One region of the Shewanella sp. A22 genome, then DNA from elsewhere that is predicted to be linked to it. Evidence: predicted binding sites of a transcription regulator. Region 1 holds the regulator's gene; each other region holds the start of a gene.

Region 1 (7,582 bases):
TGCTGTTGTTTAGGTGGGTAAATACAACAAATTGCATTTAAGGTTAGAGATATCAATCAGCAACATTCATCAAATTTAGCATTAATAAGATCACACACAGCATTTAATGCCACTTCTGCGTCGGGACCTTCAGCGGTTACTGTCATCATTTTACCTATACCACTTTCAAGCATTAATAAGCCAAGTACACTTGCAGCACTGGCACTTTTGTCACCCTGAAGCAAGGTTATGCTAGCATCAAAATCAGCGGCTAAAATGGCGAGTTTTGTCGCCGCGCGTGCATGTAAACCTAATTTGTTTGAAATGGTCACTTGGCGTTCAAGTTTGATCATTGACACGATCCTATGCTCACTTAGTTATTAGTACCACTGATATTTAACTCCCTGTGACGAGCATTAACCGTGTGTTTACTACCTTGCCTAAATCGTTTTGCTAATTGATCTGCAATATATACTGAACGGTGCTGACCACCAGTACAACCAATTGCGATGGTAAGATAGCTACGATTATTACGTTCTAAATGTGGCATCCAAGTTTCAAATAGGTTTTCAATTTGCCAAATAAACTTATTAACTAATGGCTGACGCCCTAAAAACTCCTGTACGGGTTCGTCTAACCCCGTAAATGGGCGTAGTTCTATTTCCCAATGTGGGTTGGGTAAAAAGCGTACATCAAACATAAAGTCTGCTTCTGTTGGCATGCCGTGTTTAAAGCCAAAAGACTCAAAGTTAATCACTAACTCTTTATCAACACTGCCTAATAAAATTTGCCTAACTTGGTCGCTTAATTCGTAGATATTCAGTGCTGAAGTGTCGATGTAATGGTCTACAATTTTTGCTATCGGCTCAAGTAAACGCCCTTCGAGCTTGATCGCTTCTTGCAGTGAAATGTGATTTTTAGATAACGGATGTAATCGACGAGTTTCGCTGTAACGTTTAAGCAATACTTTGTCATTGGAATTTAAAAAGAAGCTGATAATTTCAGTGTCGTTCTCAAGTAGTGCTAATTGGTCTTGAAGTACTTTACCTTGTTCTGCAATATTGCGTACATCAACGCTAATGGCAACCAGATCATTACTGCCTTTGAGCTGAGCTAATAATGCGCCAATGAGAGGTAAAGGCAAATTATCTACACAATAATATCCTAGATCTTCCAATACTCTTAAGGCTACTGATTTTCCTGAGCCTGAACGTCCCGATACTATGACAAGTTTCATGCAGTAATAACCTGATAAAGTTCTGTTGCGTCGTGAGTTTTACGAAGCTGTTTCAATATTTGCTTATCACTGAGCTTTTGAGCCATGCTTGATAATGTGCTTAAGTGTTGCTGGCACTGATCTGCAGGCACTAATAAAGCAAATAAAATATCCACGGGCTGCTTATCGATAGCATCAAAGGCTATGGCTTCTTCACATTTAATAAATATTGCGATGGGGTGATCGATGGTCGTTAATCGGCCATGAGGTATCGCAATGCCATTTCCTATACCTGTGCTACCCATTTTCTCTCTCGCTAAAAGGCTTTCAAAAACCTCTTGCGAAGACAGGGTTGGGTACTGGGCAGCAACTAAATCGCTGATGAGTTCCAGTACTTTTTTCTTACTGCCCGGTGTGGCACAGGTAGTGCATTCCGGCTGCAGGATGGTACAAAGTTCCATCGTTAGTGTTTTGTATACTTCTCTTTGTGTTTAATTACCTGACGGTCGAGTTTATCGATCAGGGCGTCTATTGCAGCATACATGTCAGTATTTTCTGACATGGCAAAAATCTCAGTGCCACTTAGGGTGATTCTTGCTTCTGCTTTTTGTTGTAATTTTTCTACATTGAGCACAACGTGTACATTATTGATCTGATCTGAGTGTCGTTCAAGCTTTGAAAATTTACCATGAACGTATTCACGTAAAGATTCGGTGATGTCGATATGATGTCCAGATAGATTTATATGCATTAAAAATCCTCCATTACCCTGTAGGTTATAAACTCTTACGTTGGTTTGAGGGCGGTATGAGCATTGCTTCACGGTATTTTGCTATCGTACGACGAGCAACGTTGATACCCTGTTCAGCCAGAAGTTGAGCCATTTTACTGTCACTCAGTGGTTTTTTCTGGTTTTCCGCTGCTACCAGCTTTTTGATAAAAGCACGAATCGCGGTTGATGAGCACTCTCCACCATCGTCGGTACTGACATGGCTAGAGAAGAAGTATTTTAGTTCAAATAGGCCCCGCGGGGTATGCATATACTTTTGTGTTGTTACTCGTGAAATGGTTGATTCGTGCATTTCTACAGCTTCTGCAATATCATTTAATACCATAGGCTTCATGGCTTCTTCACCATATTCAAAAAAGCCTTGCTGAAATTTTACAATGCAGTTTGCCACTTTGAGTAAAGTCTCATTACGACTTTCTATACTTTTTATAAACCATTTAGCCTCTTGCAAGTGGCCACGTATAAATTGGCTGTCAGACGGATTTTTACTGCTTTTCGCCATTGCTGCATATTGCTGATTAACACCAATTTTTGGCATATTATCTGGATTTAATTCTACTACCCAACGGCCATTTTTTTTAAACACGGTGACATCAGGAATGACATACTCATCGTCGACGGCTGTAATGGATAATCCTGGGCGAGGATTGAGTGACTGGATTAGTGCTATGGCATCACGTAATTCATTTTCTTTTAACTTCGTTTTGCGCATTAACAATCTAAAGTCACGTCCAGCAATTAAGTCTAAATAGTCTTTAATTAATAGACGAGCATTATCAATATGGGGGGTGGTATTGGAAAATTGTGCCAATTGAATTAATAGGCATTCACTTAAGTCACGCGCTGCTACACCAACAGGATCAAAGTGTTGGATCCGTTTTAACACCGCTTCAACTTCGTCGAGTTCAACATTTTCATCCCCCATAGCTTCGAGGATATCCTCGGTATTTTGGGTTAAATAGCCTCGTTCATCAATCGCATCAATAATTGCGGTGGCAATGGCAAGATCGGTATCGGAAAACGGTGTGAGGTTTTTTTGCCATTCTAAATGTTCATAAAGACCCTCGGTGGTTTCACCTTGGAATGGCATGTCATCATCACGCATACTAGCGCTACCAGAACCTGACATAGGAGAAGCGGTATACACTTCATCCCATGTAGTATCCATTGCAAGATCATCCATTGTTTCTTTGGTCATGGACTCTGCTGTATCGACAGTAGAGGTGTCTTTTTCAATGTTGACGATGCTGTTGTCACTAAAGTCTGTATCTGCTTGATCTCGACTTTCTTTGGCTGTGTCCTTTGCATCAGAAAACTCATCTTCTATTTCAAGCAATGGGTTTGAGTCTAATGCTTGCTGGATTTCTTGCTGTAGCTCCAATGACGATAACTGCAGTAGGCGAATAGCCTGCTGCAGTTGGGGGGTCATGGTTAAGTGTTGACCCATTTTGAGTTGGAGTGACGCTTTCATTTACCGCTTATCCCTAGATGATTTTCATAAAATGACAATCTCGAAAAACTGTTATGGATTATCACGTACATCAATGACACTTATAGCTATTTAGATATCGTTCAACGAAATGAGTTAGATAGGTTAAAAAGCCACTAAAGTAACTATAGCTTGAATTGTTCACCTAAGTACACAGCGCGAACTTGCTGATTGCTTAATATCTCATCAGGTGTGCCTTCGGCGATTAAATTACCTTGGCTAACAATATAGGCCCGTTCACAAACATCGAGTGTTTCACGTACATTATGGTCGGTAATCAATACCCCCAGCCCACGGCTTTTAAGCTGTTGGATAATTTTTTTAATGTCGATAACCGATATTGGGTCGACACCAGCAAAGGGTTCGTCGAGCAAAATAAATTTGGGGTTGGCTGCTAATGCGCGTGCAATTTCAACTCGGCGTCGTTCACCACCCGATAACGACATACCTTGACTGTCTCGAATATGAGTAATATGAAACTCTTCCAATAAATGTTCGAGTTGTTCAATACGCTGGTCTGTGTTGAGTTCTTTACGAGTTTGCAACACAGCCATAATATTGTCATATACTGTCAGCTTGCGGAAAATACTGGCTTCTTGTGGTAAGTAACCAATCCCTTTGCGGGCGCGAAGGTGCATAGGGTCGGCGGTGAGGTCATCATTATCAATTAGGATCCGACCTTTATCGCTTTTGACTAACCCAACAACCATATAAAATGTGGTTGTTTTACCTGCGCCATTGGGGCCTAAAAGACCCACAATTTGGCCCGTTTTAACCGTTAAACTCACATCTTTTACAACTTGACGGGCTTTATAGCTTTTAGCTAGATTTTCAGCGGTTAAGGTTATTTGGGTCATTGTTTGATCTGCTTGTTTACTGGAATTTCTGGGAGCTTTTGTTTTGGTGCTGTTTCGTCTTGGAAATTCTCAGGTTGAATAATAGTGATTACGCGATCTTGGCCTTTGCCAGTACTTTCTGCAATCAGCTCTTGAGCATTGATGTTGTATTTAATTCGATTACCTGTAACTTGGCTACCGGATTGATCAAGTTTGGCATTACCGGTTAATGTGAGTGTGGTAGTGGCAAGATCATAGGTTATTTCGTCAGCGCTAGCGGTACCAATTTGACCATCGTCTAACTCTTGTGAAAATGTGGCTGGTTTTCCCGTGGCGATAAGCTTTTTACTTGTGCTATTTTCAGGGGTGAACGCTCGTAGTTGATCGGCATTGATAGTAATGCTGCCTTGCACAATTTTAACTGGACCATTAAAAACGATTTGGTTATTTTTAATGTCAGCAAATTGGCTCACCGCGGCAATTTTTAACTCTTGTTTAAGATCATCTTGTTTTGCCATTGCAGGCAAACTCAGCATGCAAAGAATGCCACTTAATAGTATGACGTTGGCGTGAGTATGGAGACGATTAATGTGGCTCATATATTCCTTCTACCTGGCTGAGTAGCGATAGTTTTTGCGAATTCAAGTCAGCATGTAAACCTAAACCTTGAATAATAAACCCTTTGCCTTTGATATACACCATCTCTTTTGAGGTGCCGATCATGGTGGTTAAATCCACTGTAACGGCTTGGGTACTCAGTGACTGCAGGGGTTCTTCTATATCAATGGCATCAATAATAACATTATTTTTTAAGATGACTTTGCTGGTATTTTTATTCAATTGCCCTTGGTCGGCACTTAGTTGCCACTGTGCTTTACCATTTTCAGGGTAGATGAGGTATATCGGTTTGGTAAAATGAGTAATGTCACTGGATGCATAATGTTCCATGTGTTCGGCACTGACTCTACTTGCGATGAAACCTTGTTGGTTAAATTCTGTGGTACGTAGGTCATCGGCAACAAAGTCGGGACGCTCAATACCGCGTATTTTTATAGAGTTCATTTCGCTACGTTTGACTTGTGCTTGCCAGTACAACATAAAAGCAAGCCCAAAAAAAGCAACAATACCTAGCGTGATCCTATTCATATACTCATACCATGAGCACTGGAAAATTTATCTTGGCTCAATAATAGTAAGTCTGTAAGTTCTCGTAGCGCCCCATGTCCACCATTTAATGTGGTTGTCATATGACAATGTTGTTTAACAAAAGGATGACCGTCTGCTACACATACCGCAAGCCCAACGGTTCTCATTACGGGTAAATCAACCATGTCATCGCCAATATAAGCGACTTCGTCGGCGTTAACATTATACAGAGATAGTAGTTGCTCAAAAGGCGAAAACTTATTATCAATACCTTGATAAATGTGCTTGATGCCTAGTGCTGTCATACGGTTTTCGACTATTTGTGATTTACGTCCGGTGATCACGGCAACATGAATGCCGCTAGTGAGAATAGAGCGGACTCCGTAGCCGTCACGGGTATGAAAGGCTTTTAGCTCTTCGCCAGCATTACTGAGATAAATACGTCCATCTGAAAATACTCCGTCAACATCACAGATTAACAGTTTAATTTTTTGAGCGCGTTGCCAAATATCATCGCTGATAGGGCCATAAAATCCTTGGTGAAACGAGGTTGATTCTGACATGGTTAAATCACTCCTGCTTTAACCATATCGAGCATGTTTAGTGCGCCGATCGGTTGGTGTTTTTCATTGACGACAATCAATCCGTTGATGCTTTTTTCATCCATAATTTGCAGTGCTTGTGCTGCTAAAATCCCAGCAGGACAGGTGACACAGTTTTGGGTCATCACCAGGGCAATTGATGTGGTTCTCAGATTGACGTCTGCATCAATGACTCGACGCAAATCACCATCAGTAAAAATCCCCACAAGTGTAGCGGCGCTATCTACGACTGCGGTCATACCGAGGCCTTTTTTAGAAATTTCATAAAGTGCGTCAGTAATACAGATATCATTATGGACGATAGGTAAATCATCACCTTGATGCATAACATCGTCTACTTTTAATAATAATTTCCGTCCAAGCGATCCACCTGGATGCGATAAGGCAAAATCATCGCGGGTAAAACCTTTTGCTTGTAATAAAGCAATGGCTAACGCATCCCCCATTGCTAATGTTGCTGTCGTACTTGAGGTTGGTGCCAATCCGAGTGGGCAGGCTTCTTCTTGTACTTGAATGCATAAATGGATTTTAGATAAGCGTGCCATATTAGAATCTGGTTTGCCTGTTATCGCAATAACGGGAACGCCCATTCGTTGTATTACTGGCATTAATGTGAGTATTTCGCTTGATTCACCAGAATTAGATATGGTAAGTACAATATCATTTTTTGCTAAGGCGCCTAAATCGCCATGGCTTGCTTCGCCGGGATGTACAAAAAATGCTGGGGTGCCAGTACTCGCAAACGTCGCAGAAATTTTATTGCCAATATGGCCCGACTTCCCCATTCCCATGACAATGACTTTGCCTTTGCATTGCAATATGAGTTCACATGCTTGGCCAAACTCAACCGAATCCACATATTGATACAAATTATCTAAAGCAGCTTTTTCAATATCAATGACTTTACGACCCCATTGACGAAATTGAGTTTGATTTACCATTCGAATCTCTCTTTTAGCTTAATTTTTACCTTTATGCTCCAATCTAATGAGATTGAAATACAACAAATTGGTACGCGATAAAGGTGATTAATAATAGTGCACCATGCCAACGAGTCAGTTGTTGCTTAGTTCCACTGGATAACACTAAAACGGCTAATGCTGCACTGGTGCCCAATACCATATAGAAGTCTCTGCCACTGGCTGAGGCATCAATTTCACCCGGTGCAATCAGTCCAGGTAACGCTAGTACGGCAAGAATGTTAAATAAGTTCGACCCAACAATATTCCCTATGACAAGGTCGTGTTCTTTTTTTATTACGCCTGCGATACAGGCTGCTAATTCGGGGAGGCTTGTTCCCACCGCGATAATGGTTAAGCCAATCACAAGATCTGACAACCCATAAAACTTTGCAATACCTACAGCGCCATCAACCATCCAACTGGCTGAAACGGGAAGTAATATAATACCGAAAACGAGCCAAATGATAGCATGAAAGGTTGGCACATTTTTAGGGATCTCTGATTCTAGTTCACTATCTAAGCTGTCGGGGGCTTTATCATGAGTCGCTTGCCAAATGAAATA
Region 2 (7,582 bases), on a different contig from region 1:
TGGAATTTTGGCTATTGATGTCTTTACATTGCGCGAGGACCGTTTTTGCTTGCGTGACTTTTTCTACTAGCTCTGGATCGGTTGTAAGCAGTATATGTTGAGGATGATTGGCCAGCTTTTCGTCGGTGGTTTTCATCGCAAATAAACATTGCGTTTTGTCTTTAGAAAGCGCCAACAGCTTGTCTGCATCTTGTTTGGTTAATGCTAGTGTTTCAGCATCAATAAGCTGTTTTAGCTGTGATAATGTCTTATTTTGGCTATCTAGTAGTTCGCTTAATTGTTGTTTTAGTTCTGTCATATATTACTCTTAGTTTTTTAACAGACACCTTTATATGATGCATATAGCACCTCATGTTGTATGTCGTTAAAACAAATTAAAGAGTAACGTTTAACGGTTACTCTTTGTCAATTGACAAACTGCCTAGCTCGGTTTCAAAGCTGGCAATATTTGCAGCAAGTTTTTCTGGGTCAACTTTATAGCGCCCTTCAGAAATTGCTTGCTTGATTTCGGCAACCTTTTTTTGGTCGACTTCAGGCAACGATGCCATTTTAGTTTGCGCACTCTGAAGCTGGTGAGCTTGAGAGGTTATGCTAACAGAATCTGTTTTAACTGGTGTAGCCGTTTTTGGGGCTGCGTCAGTGTTAGGGTGTTTAGTTGACTGCGTGTCGCGTGCAGTGCGCATTTGTGTATTGGTAGTAGTATTATGCTTAATGTCAATTGCCATGGGAGGCTCCAGCGTTATGAATCAGGTTTTCCAAACAGGCTATCGGCACGCAAGGAAAAAACTTTAACACTATTTTACATTCTTACTTCAACTTCGCCAACGCCAATTACGACAGCATCAAATTGCTTACTTGTATTGCTATTCTTTACTCGGATAACGTCATCAAGATTACCATTACGCAATGCTTCACCTAGGGTTTTTATTTGCACATTTGCAGTATTAGCATAAATGGCAACAGTGTCGCCTTTGCATACAAAACACAGGTTATTGCTGAGTACTGGTGAGTCTTTCGCTACCCGACGTTTTACTCTTGAGCCAATTAATGCGCTTGTATCAGAAAAAAACTGACCTTTTAAACTATATTGATCGACATACATAATGTGCAGGTGATGTTGATCGATAATTTGGTCTGGTGATAGAAGTTGGGTCGCAACCACTACAGGATATTGTATTTCAACTCTAACCGAGAGGTACATTTGCCATGGGTAGTCATAGTCTGGGCTGTCGCAACTTATTTTTACCATGTTGTTTCGGCTAATGGCTCTTTCACTGGCAATTTCGACCTTAATTGGCGGATGACAGCGTGGCGGACTTATTCTGCCTTCCAGATTTTGTGGGGTAATCTGTACTTTAGCCTTTGAGTCGGCATCAATTTTCTTGGCGACAACCTCTTTAGCTAACTCATAAATGGTCGATAATGTAGGTGTTGTGATGTCTTCGCTCGCAAATGCGGGCAAAGAATAAGTTATTGAGCACAAAAAACACAAAAAAAATACTTTCATAATGAAGATACTAGCTTGTTTTGCCAGAATACACCTATACTTTGAAAAACGGAAAATATGCGAGTGGTCTCTGCATACAAAATGAAGCAACAAATTAACGATACTGATGAGATAATAATATCATTATCCTTTTGTCAAAAAAGTGTCGTTATGTTGTGTATAGTAATTTATGTAGATTGAAGCAAATTGCATGCCCACTTTAAGGTTCCGTAGATTGGTCTTTCTTAAGGGGCTATTTTTAGACGGTTGTGGCTGCATCATACTTCACTTGGATTGCTTAATGCTGACAACCGCAGCAATTGATTTAGCCGTAAATAACAGCGTAAGAGTGACATTAAAAGGTGTTTAACCGGGCCATTTTATTTTAACAAAGTAATATTTGTGGCAAAGTACTCACTAGCGTCGAAATTTTGTCACTATGATTTTGATTACGATATTCTGTTTATGTTGAACAATGTTCAATATAAAGGGTCAATAGGCACTAGCTAGATGGGTGTTGGTTTATCGTGCATTGAACCGCACAACAGTAAGAAATGTATTAACCGTATTATGCTAAACCAAGGTTTACTATAATGTTAAAGAACAGATTTTATCCTTTTGGGTGACAGTTAACTACAAGGCCGTTTTATGTCGAGCATTTTAGAATCAGTAAATAAACGTACCCAGCTTGTCGGGCAAAACAGACTAGAGTTGCTATTGTTTAGGCTTAACGGCCGTCAACGGTTTGGGATTAACGTGTTTAAGGTAAAAGAGGTGTTACAATGCCCACCGCTAACAACCTTACCTAAATTAAATCGTTTCGTGAAAGGCGTGGCTCATATTCGTGGGGCGACGATTTCTGTTATTGATTTAAGTGCAGCAACGGGTGGTCGTCCACTGACGTCAACTGAAAATTGCTTTATTATCATTTCTGAATATAACCGAAGTGTTCAAGGTTTTTTAGTTAGCTCTGTTGAACGTATTATTAATATGAATTGGGCTGCTATTATGCCACCCCCTCAAGGTGCTGGACGTTATTCATACTTAACGGCTGTGACCGAAATTGAAGGTGAGTTGGTTGAAATTTTAGATGTTGAAAAAATTCTTGATGAAATCTCACCGGTTAAGACCGCTATCAGTAAAGAAGTCAATGAGACGTTAACTATTGATAGAGAACAGCATTACCATATTATGGTTATTGACGACTCTGCCGTGGCACGTAAACAGATTATTCGCTCATTAGAATCTTTAAATTTACAGATAGATACCGCTAAAGATGGTAAAGAAGCATTAGATAAGCTGAAACGAATAGCGACCGAGATGGATGATGTATCTGTTGAAATTCCGCTTATTATTTCTGATATTGAAATGCCTGAAATGGATGGTTATACCTTAACTGCCGAAATTCGCGATGATCCAAAATTAAAGAACATAAAAGTGGTATTACACACATCCTTGAGTGGTGTGTTTAACCAAGCAATGGTAGAAAAAGTTGGGGCAAACGACTTTATTGCTAAGTTTAACCCCGACGAATTAGCCGCAGCAGTTAATAAACATTTGAGTTTATAAACCCTTCGCATTATGAAATGTTAGAGGTTTAGCATAATAAGCTTACATATTAGGAAGTTAATGTGACAGATAAATCACTTGCTGAAGCAGAGTACAATCAATTTAGGCTGTTTTTAGAGCAGCATAGCGGTATTGTGTTAGGTGAGAATAAACAGTATTTAGTGCGTAGTCGTTTGGCACCATTGATGGGAAAGTATAATTTACCTTCTTTATCTGAGGTGGTTAAAAAGTCGATGAAACCGACTGAACGTCAATTACGTGCAGAAGTGATTGATGCCATGACGACGAATGAAACCTTATGGTTTCGAGACCGTTACCCATTTGAATTACTGCATAATACTCTATTGCCTGAATACAGTAAGCTTGGTCGTCCATTAAAAATATGGTCGGCGGCGTGCTCTTCTGGACAAGAACCTTACTCGTTGGCGATGACTGTGTTAGAATACCAGCAACGTAAACCGGGTGCATTGCCTGGCGGTGCGGCCATTCAAGCAACGGACTTGTCGCCTTCTATGTTGGAGCGCTGTAAGCATGCTGAGTATGATGGTTTAGCCCTAGCTCGTGGCTTGTCTGAAGAACGTAAGCGTCAGTTTTTTGATTCTTTGCCTTCGGGTAACATGAAAGTAAAAGATACTGTAAAACGTTTGGTGAATTTTAGAGCGCATAATCTCCTTGAAAGCTATAGCTTATTAGGTAAGTACGATATTATTTTTTGCCGCAATGTGCTGATTTACTTTGCTCCAGAGGCAAAGTCTAAGATTTTGCGGCAATTTGCTGCCGCACTTAATCCTAACGGTATTTTATTTTTAGGTGCGTCAGAATCTCTTGCTGGCTTAAGTGATGAATTTAATATGGTCCGCTGCAACCCTGGTATTTATTACCAAAAGAAAACCTAGATAAAACAATAGATTATTGTGTTCTATGTGCCGGCGTTCGTCGGCATGTTTATTTATCCTTTTTATTACTCCTTTTGTTGAAATGTTGGCATCATCTTTGCTTTAAATCTATCAGTTAGTTGATGGAGGCAATTTTATGGCGATTAATTTCGAAAATGCATTAGGTGTTCACCAATATTCTTTGGGCGTACGAGCTCAAAGAGCAGAAGTGATTTCAAGTAATATTGCCAATGCCAACACTCCTCATTATAAAGCTCAAGATGTTAATTTTGCTTCTGCGATGCAAGCGGCAAGCACGCATCAGAAAGGCTTAAGTATGAGCCAAACCACAGATAAACATTTTGACCTAGCGGCTCTAAGCCAGCAACACGTTCAGTATCGTGTGCCAAATCAAGCTGATACTGGTGATGGTAATACGGTTGATACGCAGAAAGAGCAGTCAGCATTTATGCAAAATGCACTCGAATATCAGATGTCTTTAGGTTTTCTTGAAGGAAAATTTAACGGTATGCGCAAAGCATTGCGAGGTGATTAATTATGAGTTTATTTAATATTTTCAATGTATCAGGCTCGGGTATGTCAGCGCAGTCAATTCGTTTAAATACGACTGCCAGTAATATTGCGAATGCTGATTCTGTCTCAAGTAGTGTTGATCAAACCTATCGTTCGCGTCATCCGGTTTTTGAAGCCGAAATGCTAAAAGCTAATGGTCAACAAAACAGTTCACCTGGTGTGAATGTTAAAGGGATTGTCGAAAGTGACAAACCTTTATTGAAAGAGTATTCACCAGATCATCCATTGGCGGATGGTGATGGTTTTATTTATAAACCTAATGTCAATGTGATGGAGGAAATGGCAGATATGATTTCTGCATCACGTTCTTATCAAATGAATGTTCAGGTGGCTGATGCAACGAAATCTATGTTGCAACAGACGTTAAGGATGGGTAAATAGTATGATTATTCAAGGAGGTAACAATGAGCCTCGTTAATGCTTACAGTCAGTCTTTACCGCAACAATCCAGTAGCGCATCTAATACAAGTGCGTCGACCAAGAGTACAGTACAGACAAATACGACCAGCACGACTACGGGTAATCCTTTTCTTGATGGAATTCGTTTACCTGAAGGAAGTGTGATACCTGAAGCTAATGACCAGATGTTAAAGCAAGAAGATTTCTTTGCTCTACTCAGTCAACAGCTGTCGATGCAAGATCCATTTGAACCTGTTGATAACGATCAAATGATTGCGCAAATGGCATCATTCTCGACAGTAGATGGGATTTCAAATCTTAATGATGAAATTCTTAATTTGAATACTGTAATGAGTTCTAGCCAAGCGTTGCAGGCTTCTGGCTTAGTGGGTCGCAAAGTGCTTATCCCTTCTGATACAGGTGCCATTTCAACTGAAAGCACTGAAATAAGCGGAGTGATCAGCACGCCGTCTGCAATTGAAACCATTATGGTCAAAATTGAAGATAAATCAGGCCAGGTAGTGAGAAGTTTTGAAGTTGATGGTAGTGAAGGCGGTAATGTTGATGTTACTTGGGATGGCTTAGATAAAAATGGCGAGCCAGTTAAAGCCGGTGATTATAGCATTAAGGCCAGTGGTATAGTGGATGGAACATCTGAAGATTTAGCGGTGTCGACATATGCTCATGTTACTAGTGTGTCATTAGGCACAGTTGAAACTGGTGCTATTTTGAATTTACGCGGAATCGGTGGAATTAAGTTATCTGACGTACTTGCAGTATCTGAAACATAATACCGTCAACAACAGTTGGCTGTGGTCATAAACAAATTAATTGTAAGAGGTGAAACATGTCATTTAACATTGCATTGAGTGGTATCGCTGCCGCACAAAAAGACTTAAATACAACCGCGAATAATATTGCTAACGTTAATACCGTTGGTTTTAAAGAATCTAGAGCAGAATTTGCCGATGTGTATGCTAATTCTATTTTTGCAAACAGTAAAACAACAGTGGGTGGAGGTGTTACCACTACGCAAGTTGCCCAACAGTTTCATCAAGGTAGCTTACAATTTACCAGCAACTCGCTGGATATGGCGATAAGTGGTAGCGGATTTTTTGTTACTTCATCAGGCTTAGATACGCAGGATTTATCTTATACTAGAGCCGGTGCATTTAAAGTTGATTCAGATAATTATATGGTTGATGCTGCGGGTAATTTTTTACAAGGTTTCCCAGTGGATGAAGATGGCAACTCAACTTCAGTGAGTTTAACTACAACTCAACCGATTAAGATCCCTGACAAGGCGGGTAGCCCAGTGCAAACCGGAAATGTTGGTTTGCAGATGAACCTTGATGTTGGTGAAACAGCACTTGATCCTGCTAATTTTGATCCAGATGATTCTGATACCTTTAACAACTCTACTTCGGTCACTATTTATGATTCGCTAGGTGAGTCGCATATTATGACCACTTACTTTATTAAGCCTACTGATGGTTCCTATACTGGCGAAAGTAACTGGTTGGCTTTTTACGCTGTAGATGGCGACCCTGTTAATGTGGCAACTGGTGCAGGCACTTATGACACTGATGCTGATGGTGACGGTGCTGGTGATGGCACCAATTTAGGTAGAGCAGAGGCAACAGACCCAAATGATGGTACAACATGGTCTGGTGCTGTGCTTAAGTTTAACTCTGCTGGTACTTATACTGGCAGTGACCCCGTTACGATTACTACAGAGGTACTTGGTGCTGGTGGTGCAGAGGCTTTAGGCCCTGGGGCAGATGGTACTCAAACGCTTACGGTGAAATTTAATAATCCAACCCAATATGCCTCTTCGTTTGAAGTGACCGAGTTGAGTCAAGACGGTATTACCGTTGGCCGATTAACCAATGTTGGTATTGGTTCTGATGGTTTGATTACCGCCAGTTACAGTAATGGTTCAACTGTTCCGTTATCACGGGTGGCATTAGTACGCTTTGCTAACGAGCAAGGACTCTCTCAGGTGGGGAATACGTCTTGGAAAGCCAGTTTAGATTCAGGCGCTGCATTAGCCGGTGAAGCCAATAGTGGTACATTTGGTAGTATTAAATCTTCAGCACTTGAGCAATCTAACGTTGATTTAACCACCGAATTGGTTGATTTAATCTCGGCACAGCGTAATTTCCAAGCTAACTCGCGAACGCTTGAAGTGAACAATACCTTAAATCAAACGGTATTACAGATCCGTTAATTAAACCACGCGTTATTATAGGTGTTGCCGTTTACGGCAACACCTTGCCTTTATATTTTTCACTCATATTCCTCTTCTGTTTATCGATATTTTTTTGACACAAGTTAATCGTTTTATATTCATTTTTATCATTAAATTTCAATTAATTAAAACACCATGAAATACAAAGTATCATTTGGCATGATGATTGCTTGTTCTCTGTGTATATTGTTTGTGCAGAAAGTTTGACGGAGCAAAAATGGACAAATTTCTTTATGTTGCCATGAGTGGTGCAAAGCAAGGCATGAATGCGTTAGCGGTCAGTGCTAATAATCTTGCCAATGCCAATACTGATGGATTTAAAGCTGACATGGTCCAAGCCCGTTCAATGCAGGCATTCGGTGAAGGCTTACCAACGCGAGTGTTCTCTATGATTGAGAGTCCTGGCAG
Region 3 (7,582 bases), on a different contig from region 1:
TGATTTTAAAGCCAGATTTACGTGCTAAACCAACATTAGCCTTTAACCCTGCAGCAGAAATGACACAATCAACTGTATGTGTTTTGCCCGAATTGAGTGTGGCACAAATACCTGATTCGGTTTTGTTTAGTGAGCTAATGGTTTGACCAAACTCAAATACAACGCCGGTATCGGCCATCTTCTTTTGTAAAACACTGGCGACTAAATCGGGCAACATATTAGCCATTAAGCCGCTACTGGGATCTACCGCTACCACGTTTTTACCGCTACGGTTAAGATCCATCGCTATTTCAGTACCAATAATACCTGCGCCAATAACCAAAACCCGTTGCGCATTTTGTAGCTGCTGCTGTGCACTATCAAACTCGCGCAGACTGTTTAAAGTGATAACTCTGTCAGTTGCATTGCCAAGCATAGGCGGGACAAATGTTTTTGCGCCTGTAGCCAATACCAGTTGTGCATAAGGGTAGGCGACACCATTAACAAAAACCGCTTGTTGTTCACTATCAATGCAGTCAACTTGGGTAAAAGCATGCAGGGTAATATTATTCTCGCTGGCAAACTCTTGCGCACTGAGGCGGATTAAATCCGCACTGCTTTGTTGATTACTAAATACATGGCTTAAATCAGGCTTATTATAATCGTGGCCCTCGTCAAGGGTAAATACAGTTATCGGTATATGCTGATCTGTACGTCTAATGGTTTTGATTAACTGATATGAACCAAAGCCGCTACCAATAATGATGATGGGTGCATTCATGATACTTTCCTTGCAGCAATAGGAACAAACACTTCTTTACCAAGTCCACAATCAGGGCAAAGGAAAAAGTCTGGGACTTTGCACCACGGAGTGCCTGGTTCAACATCTTGATTTGGTTCACCTAGTATTGGTTCATAAACCCAATTACACACAGTACAGAGCATATTTTGTGAATCATCAATTGCTGTAGCGGTTGCGCATGCAGGTTTTGTTTCCTGTGACGTTGGAGCTGGCTTAGCGGTTACACTCGCTTGAGCGCTCTTAGCTAGCGACGCAGGTGAAATGGATTTTACATTACTCAAATCATGCCATGCCCAGCTTTTGGCTATCTGACGGCCATGCTCACGACATTCACGCATCGCTTTACCATCAGGGCGCCATTTTGCTTTCAAGCCGACAATGGTTTCAAATCCAGCATCCGTAAAACGGGTGTGAATACGGTCTACTGCGCCACCGTTCCAACCATAACTTCCAAATGCGCCGGCTTTTTTATCTTTAAAGCGCAGGCCTGTGATCTCTTCTAGCATTCCTGCGACTTTTGGCATCATGACATTATTCATCGTCGATGAACCCACCAAAATACCCTTCGAGCGGAACACGTTAGCTAAGATATCGTTTTTATCATGGCGAGCCACATTAAATACTTTAACGGATACCACAGGGTCAACATCGTGGATCCCTTGCGCAATAGCATCGGCCATCATGCGGGTGTTATTAGACATTGAATCATAAAAAATGGTGATTCTGTCTTCTTGATAGTTATCCGCCCATTGCAGATACTGATGAATGATTTGGGTTGGGTTATCGCGCCACACTACGCCATGTGCGGTGGCAATCATGTCAACGGGCAGGTTAAAACTCAGCACCTCGTTAATTTTAGCGGTAACCAGTGAGCTAAACGGGGTTAAAATGTTGGAATAATAGCGTAAACACTGATCCATCAATTCAATTTGATCAACTTCGTCATTAAACAAATGCTCATCGCAATAATGCTGCCCGAACGCATCATTACTGAACAACACAGCATCTTCAGTTAAATAGGTCATCATACTGTCAGGCCAGTGCAGCATAGGAGTTTCAATGAACACTAACTGCTTACCGTTACCTATATCTAAGGTATCGCCAGTTTTGACTATATTAAAATTCCACTCAGTATGGTGATGTAAACCTGTGATGGAGTCGATAGCATTTTCAGTACAATAAATAGGGGTATTAGGGATTTTAGCCATCAAAGCTGCTAACGCACCGGAGTGATCTTCTTCTGCATGGTTAATGACAATATAATCAATTTTATCTAGAGCAATTTCCATCTCAAGGTTTTGAATAAATTGCAGACTGAAACGATGGTCAACAGTATCAATTAAGACATTTTTTTGTTCACGGATAAGGTAACTATTGTAACTTGTCCCTTTAGTGGTTTTATATTCAGTACCATGGAAGTCCAATATTTCCCAGTCACGTTGTCCAACCCAATCGATGTTATTTTTAATGTGAATTGTCATATGTACACCTGTAATAAATTAAAAGTTAAAGTTCGAAGATAAAGTTTCAAAAGTTAACTTAGTTGTTGCAGGTGGCGTGCCAATAAGTTAAGTCTTTGATAAATAAGTTTAATTAGATTTTTTGTAAAATAATCATGTCATTTAGACACTGCTGTTAAGCTGTTAAAATGACAATTAATTGTATAAATGACAATTAACGAACTAGTGTCATTAAACGCGCAGATTATATAAATGTAGGCCTAGCCTACGGTTATCTTTCAATTATTTAGTAAACCAAACTTTGGACTAAGAATAACGCTATGAAGTGTCTATTGTTTTAAGGCTTACCAATCTAGTCCGCTTGAAAGTGCCGAACTTTACTAGTTAAGCAAATCAAAAGTTGATATATCATCCTATGTTTTTTGAAAATGTTTTGTTGGATTAGCAAAACGAAATCAATCATTCGGATAACAAAGGAATGACCTAAGAGGGTCAGCATTAACAATCTTTGCCATTATTTGATCAAGTTCGTTAATCAATTGAAAGAATAAATCGATATAAAATCAACCCCATATTCTGTCAATGTTCATCATTTATCAATTCAGTAAATAAGCTTTTTCTAATTGTAAATGCAATTGATAATTATTACTGTTAAGCGTAATGTTTTTGTATCCCTTGGAATTGATAAGTAAAGGGAACGTTTATTTAGATGCGTGGTTATCTTATATAATACAAAATGGAACATGTGATGAAAATCAATACTTTACAGTTTAATAAATGTAAATTGGCAGTTTTATGCGCTTCTGCATTATCGTTCAATAGTTTTTCAACGTTAGCCGCTGAAAATGTCGATGCAGAGAAAAGCAATATTGAAAAAATTAGTGTGGTAGGACACAAGCTAACAGAGCTTAGTTCTGAAAATAATGGTGGAGCCTTAGGCAATAAAACCGTGTTGGAAACCCCTTTTTCGGTTGACGTTATTTCGCTAGAAGACATGGAAATTCGTCAAGTTAATACATTAGATAGTTTATTTAGTCGAGAAGCTTCTGTTTCTGTAGATGGCAGTGCCTACAGTACTTTTGGGTCAACTATACGTGTTCGTGGTTTGCCGTTAGATTATACAAATAGTTTTAAAATTAATGGTATGTCCATCAATAATTTTAGTGGAGAACTACCATATGAAGCGTTTGAACAAGTCACTCTATTAAAGGGCGCAACTGGTTTTATGTATGGTATGGCTGCACCAGGAGGCGTAGTTAATTATGAGACAAAAAAAGCGGTGGCTCATAAGTTGACCGTCGATGTTGGTATGCGAAGCGATAGTGTATTTAGTGCCCATGTCGATGCAAGCACGCGTATGGGAAATAATGACGACTATGGTTTTAGGGTTAATCTTGTAAAAGAGGCTGGGGATACCTATTTAGATAATGGAACAATTGACCGCGAGACGGCTGCAATAGCGTTTGACGCGCAATTAACCGATTCACTTTTTTGGACGGTCGATCTTATTTACAGTGATCGTTTAACTGAAAACTCTTGGACAACAATGGACAATCTGCTTGATAGCAGTGAGCCATTGCCTGATACCGTTAGTGGAAACCGCAGTATTGGTGCAGACGGGACCTTCGATGATTACAAAAATTTAATCGCGATTACTAGCTTAAATTGGGACATTAATGAAGCTTGGAGTGCTCGCCTTGAGTATGACTACTCAAAGAATGAAACTCGTTGGGTGAAAACTTTAGCAGATTTAACAAGCAGTGATGGTGACATTGATATCGCACTGTACGATCAATATTTTGATGTTAATTATAAGCAAATTCAGGGTGTCATCAACGGTGAGTTTGAGACTGGAAGCATTAATCATAATCTGCTATTTGGTATGGCTTATCAAGAGTCGACAACATACCGAAATGATCCAAATCGTAAAGTCACTTGGGGTTATGCAACCGATAATCTGTACGATCCTGTAGACCTCCCTCGTTATCAATCTACGCTCGAAGATGATCTCTCTATGGCATGGGTTGACAAGCAACAGTCAGTATTTATAAGTGACTTTATTGCTTTAACCGATGAATGGGAAGTGTTGCTAGGCATCAGGTCAAACAGTATTGAACACACTCCGAGTGAGTATTTCTCTTCATTCCAAGATTATAATGACGACAGTGCAGTAAGCCCCACGGCTGCATTAATGTATAAACCAAATTTTAATACGACTTATTATGTAAGCTATGTTGAATCTTTTGAGGGAGTGACTTCTTTTGTTGGTGAGACTTATGCTAATGCCGATGAGATGTTGCCACCATTAGAAAGTTTACAATATGAAGTAGGTGTTAAAACCGCAGGTGATGGCTGGTCTATTACCTCTGCACTCTTTCGAATCGAACGGGGCGCTACACTTGTTACAGATGATAATTATTTAGTTCAAGATGGCCTAAGCATTTACCAGGGTCTCGAATTTAGTGGTGCATTGGAAATCACAGATAACTTATCGTTATATGGTGATTTAATGATATTGAATGCTGAATACGATAAGACCAATTCCGCAGTAGAAGGTAATGACGTTGCTGGTACGCCTAATCAACAGTTAAGTTTACAGACTAATTATGATGTAGATACGTTACCAGGCTTGACCCTCAATTTAGGAGCTAAACATTTTGGCAAGACAACGTTAGATTCTAATAATAATTGGGAGTTGCCTTCATATAATATTTTTTATGCCGGAGTTAGCTATACCACAACACTCAATGATAATTCATTAACAATTATCGGAACGGTTGATAATTTATTAGATGAGGAATTTTGGGCCGCTGGAGATGCTTATGGTGCTTTGCGTATTGGTGAACCTCGCAGCTTTGCTATTAAAATGAAGATGGGCTTTTAATCATGGAATAACATTATATGTTAAGGCATAAATGTTAATAAATTAGGTCGAGAATTGTCAATTGATTACTTCTCGGCCTATCAGTACCAGTAATTAAATATATGGGATTTTTTATTTTATTTGTTACATGGTTATTTAGTTGAGTAAGTTAGTTTTTATCTATTTAAAGGATTTGTTAAAATGTGGCCGATTTTGGCGTTAATATTATCATTTGTTGGTACATTGCTTATTTATTTAAGCAATAAGAATCAAGGTTTAATTAAAAAAACTTTGCCAAGCTGCTGGCGTATTGGAACATTAGTTTGTTGGTTTGTTGCATTATTAATATGGTTAAAACTCTATGTTATTAGTGCTGCAGTCTTTATTTGGTTATTTACACTTACCATACTGCTTATATGTATTCCTTTGTTAAGTATAAATAGACATATAACTAAACAGAAAAGGGGCTATTAATGGCACGGCTCACTGCAGATGAAAAAATTCAGCCTCATTGGTGGCTAAAAACAATAGCGGGATCAATATTTGGCTTAACTTTGGCCTATGCCTTTGTTGGTCTCTTTGCATGGTATGGCTATGGCGGTATTGATGCCCCAGTAAAAGTGCAATTTAATATGTGGATGATAAGTCCAATTTGGTTATTAGTATTAACATTCAGTTATTTATTTAGAACGGGGATGAATGCCATCATTTACTTAGCGTCAGCAAATATTATTGTTTATAGCGTGTTCTTTTTCCTAAGGTGGCTATCATGAGAGTTCGCGGCGATATTCTACGTACATACCAATCCATCCATACATGGACTGGAATTATTGCTGGTTTAGTGCTCTTTATAGGCTTTTATGCTGGTTCACTGACGATGTTTAAGCATGAAATAACACAATGGGCAACACCTCCAAGTCATCAGTTACCACAAATACCAACAGATCAGTTTGATAAGTTAATTTTACAAGCATCATTAAACTTTGATAAAGCAAAGCAAGGTTTTACTGTAAATTTTAATGAACAGCTATCGCCACTCACATGGTTCGAGCAAGGTGGTGGTCGTGGTTTACATTTGCATAATGTTATGAGGCAAGCAACGTTATCTGAAGATGGTGAGTTAATTTCGCAAGTTAACCCAACAAACGATCTCGGAGAGTTGATTGATATGCTTCATCGTACCGCTGGTATTGCGGGCAAGGTTGGACATGAAGATCTAGGCGTACTCGTTTTAGGCACGGCATCGGTACTGTATTTTTTAGCATTAGTGTCAGGTGTTATTTTTTTATTGCCAACATTAGTGAACAGTTTTTTTGCAATACGGCAAAATAAAGGTGCGAATCGTTTTTGGCTGGATAGTCATAACTTAGTAGGCATTGTGAGTTTACCGTTTCATTTAATTATTGCTTGGACGGTTATCGTATTTGCTTTTCATGATGTTCTCTATGGTGGTTTAAGCTTAGTTTATGGTGATGAGCCAATGTTCGAACGAGGTGAAAGGCCCACAATTGAATACTCTATTGAGCAACTACCACCTATTTCTACTTATTTAAATAAAGTAAATGAAATGACAGATGGTTATCGTGTCGAATCAATGGCGTTTGCTGATTTATCAACAGCCAACCCCGTTGTCGGTATTACCATTATTAACGAACATGAAATGATGCGTGTGAGTTCTGGTGATTTCATTTATATGAATCCTTATACCTTAGATGTCGGCTACAGTAGTATACCGTTAAAAGATAATGATATTTACACTCCCTTAGTTGTTAGCTTTTTTTCCTTACATTTTGGTGGGTATGCTGGTGATTTAGGCCGCTGGGTATACTTTACCTTGGGCTTATTAGGTGCATTTCTATTTTACAGTGGGAATTTATTATGGTTAGAAAAACGCCGTAAAAAGCAACCGCAACAAAGTCGATCTAGCCGTTTTATGGCGTCACTAACAATAGGAATGTGTTTGGGATCCGTATTAGCGGTTGTATTAACGATGTTGTCAAGTAAATGGTTGTACTTAGATAGTCCGCAGGTGAATAATAAATATCTGATATGTTATTATGTGGTATTTTTTACAGCATTAATTTACAGTTTTGTTCGTGGAGCCGCTAAAAGTGCTATTCACTTGCAATATTTTTTATCGATAGCTTGTTTATTGATACCAATAACGTCAATCATTTCTCTCATTGTACCGAGTTTAGGTTTATGGAGGCCGGTATATTTATCGAATATGATAGTTGAACTTGTTGCACTTTTTTTTGCCGGTGCATTTTATTATTCCGCGGTTAAAACGAAACAACGTGTTTATTATGGTGAGCGAAATAGCATATGGGCTTTACCTTTAAAAACCGTTGTAGACAGTCAGAAAAATAGAACAATAATATAATCGTTAATGGTAAGTACATCATGTGTTATTTTTGCATGATGTACTTGCAAAACGTGTTTTTAAATTGAGGCCCAATAAAAATTCTTATTACTTTA

What was found. The regulator sigma-54, encoded in region 1, starts transcription at its own class of promoters, with help from an activator protein. The targets are predictions, from matches to a motif close to GTTGGCACGNNNNTNGNNT.
Region 2: flgB (flagellar basal body rod protein FlgB) is a predicted target of sigma-54. The motif match lies at 4,036-4,054, and genes of this name have one in related genera.
Region 3: norV (anaerobic nitric oxide reductase flavorubredoxin) is a predicted target of sigma-54. The motif match lies at 2,328-2,346, and genes of this name have one in related genera.

What each region holds. Positions count from the first base shown of each region.
Region 1 is NZ_JBSQBN010000094.1:10,699-18,280, reverse strand. Features, by position in the region: gene ACWXWT_RS15315 (HPr family phosphocarrier protein) at 57-332, opposite strand; gene rapZ (RNase adapter RapZ) at 353-1,216, opposite strand; gene ptsN (PTS IIA-like nitrogen regulatory protein PtsN) at 1,213-1,656, opposite strand; gene hpf (ribosome hibernation-promoting factor, HPF/YfiA family) at 1,659-1,946, opposite strand; gene ACWXWT_RS15295 (RNA polymerase factor sigma-54) at 1,972-3,456, opposite strand; gene lptB (LPS export ABC transporter ATP-binding protein) at 3,600-4,331, opposite strand; gene lptA (lipopolysaccharide transport periplasmic protein LptA) at 4,328-4,909, opposite strand; gene lptC (LPS export ABC transporter periplasmic protein LptC) at 4,896-5,456, opposite strand; gene kdsC (3-deoxy-manno-octulosonate-8-phosphatase KdsC) at 5,453-6,019, opposite strand; gene ACWXWT_RS15270 (KpsF/GutQ family sugar-phosphate isomerase) at 6,022-6,999, opposite strand; gene ACWXWT_RS15265 (calcium/sodium antiporter) at 7,043-7,582, opposite strand, start outside.
Region 2 is NZ_JBSQBN010000026.1:19,687-27,268, forward strand. Features, by position in the region: gene ACWXWT_RS06940 (flagella synthesis protein FlgN) at 1-298, opposite strand, end outside; gene flgM (flagellar biosynthesis anti-sigma factor FlgM) at 396-725, opposite strand; gene flgA (flagellar basal body P-ring formation chaperone FlgA) at 800-1,507, opposite strand; gene ACWXWT_RS06955 (chemotaxis protein CheV) at 2,135-3,055, shown strand; gene ACWXWT_RS06960 (CheR family methyltransferase) at 3,118-3,951, shown strand; gene flgB (flagellar basal body rod protein FlgB) at 4,088-4,486, shown strand; gene flgC (flagellar basal body rod protein FlgC) at 4,489-4,905, shown strand; gene flgD (flagellar hook assembly protein FlgD) at 4,929-5,714, shown strand; gene flgE (flagellar hook protein FlgE) at 5,771-7,153, shown strand; gene flgF (flagellar basal-body rod protein FlgF) at 7,392-7,582, shown strand, end outside.
Region 3 is NZ_JBSQBN010000036.1:26,399-33,980, reverse strand. Features, by position in the region: gene norW (NADH:flavorubredoxin reductase NorW) at 1-760, opposite strand, end outside; gene norV (anaerobic nitric oxide reductase flavorubredoxin) at 757-2,262, opposite strand; gene ACWXWT_RS08885 (TonB-dependent siderophore receptor) at 2,990-5,125, shown strand; gene ACWXWT_RS08880 (hypothetical protein) at 5,578-5,877, shown strand; gene ACWXWT_RS08875 (PepSY-associated TM helix domain-containing protein) at 5,874-7,487, shown strand.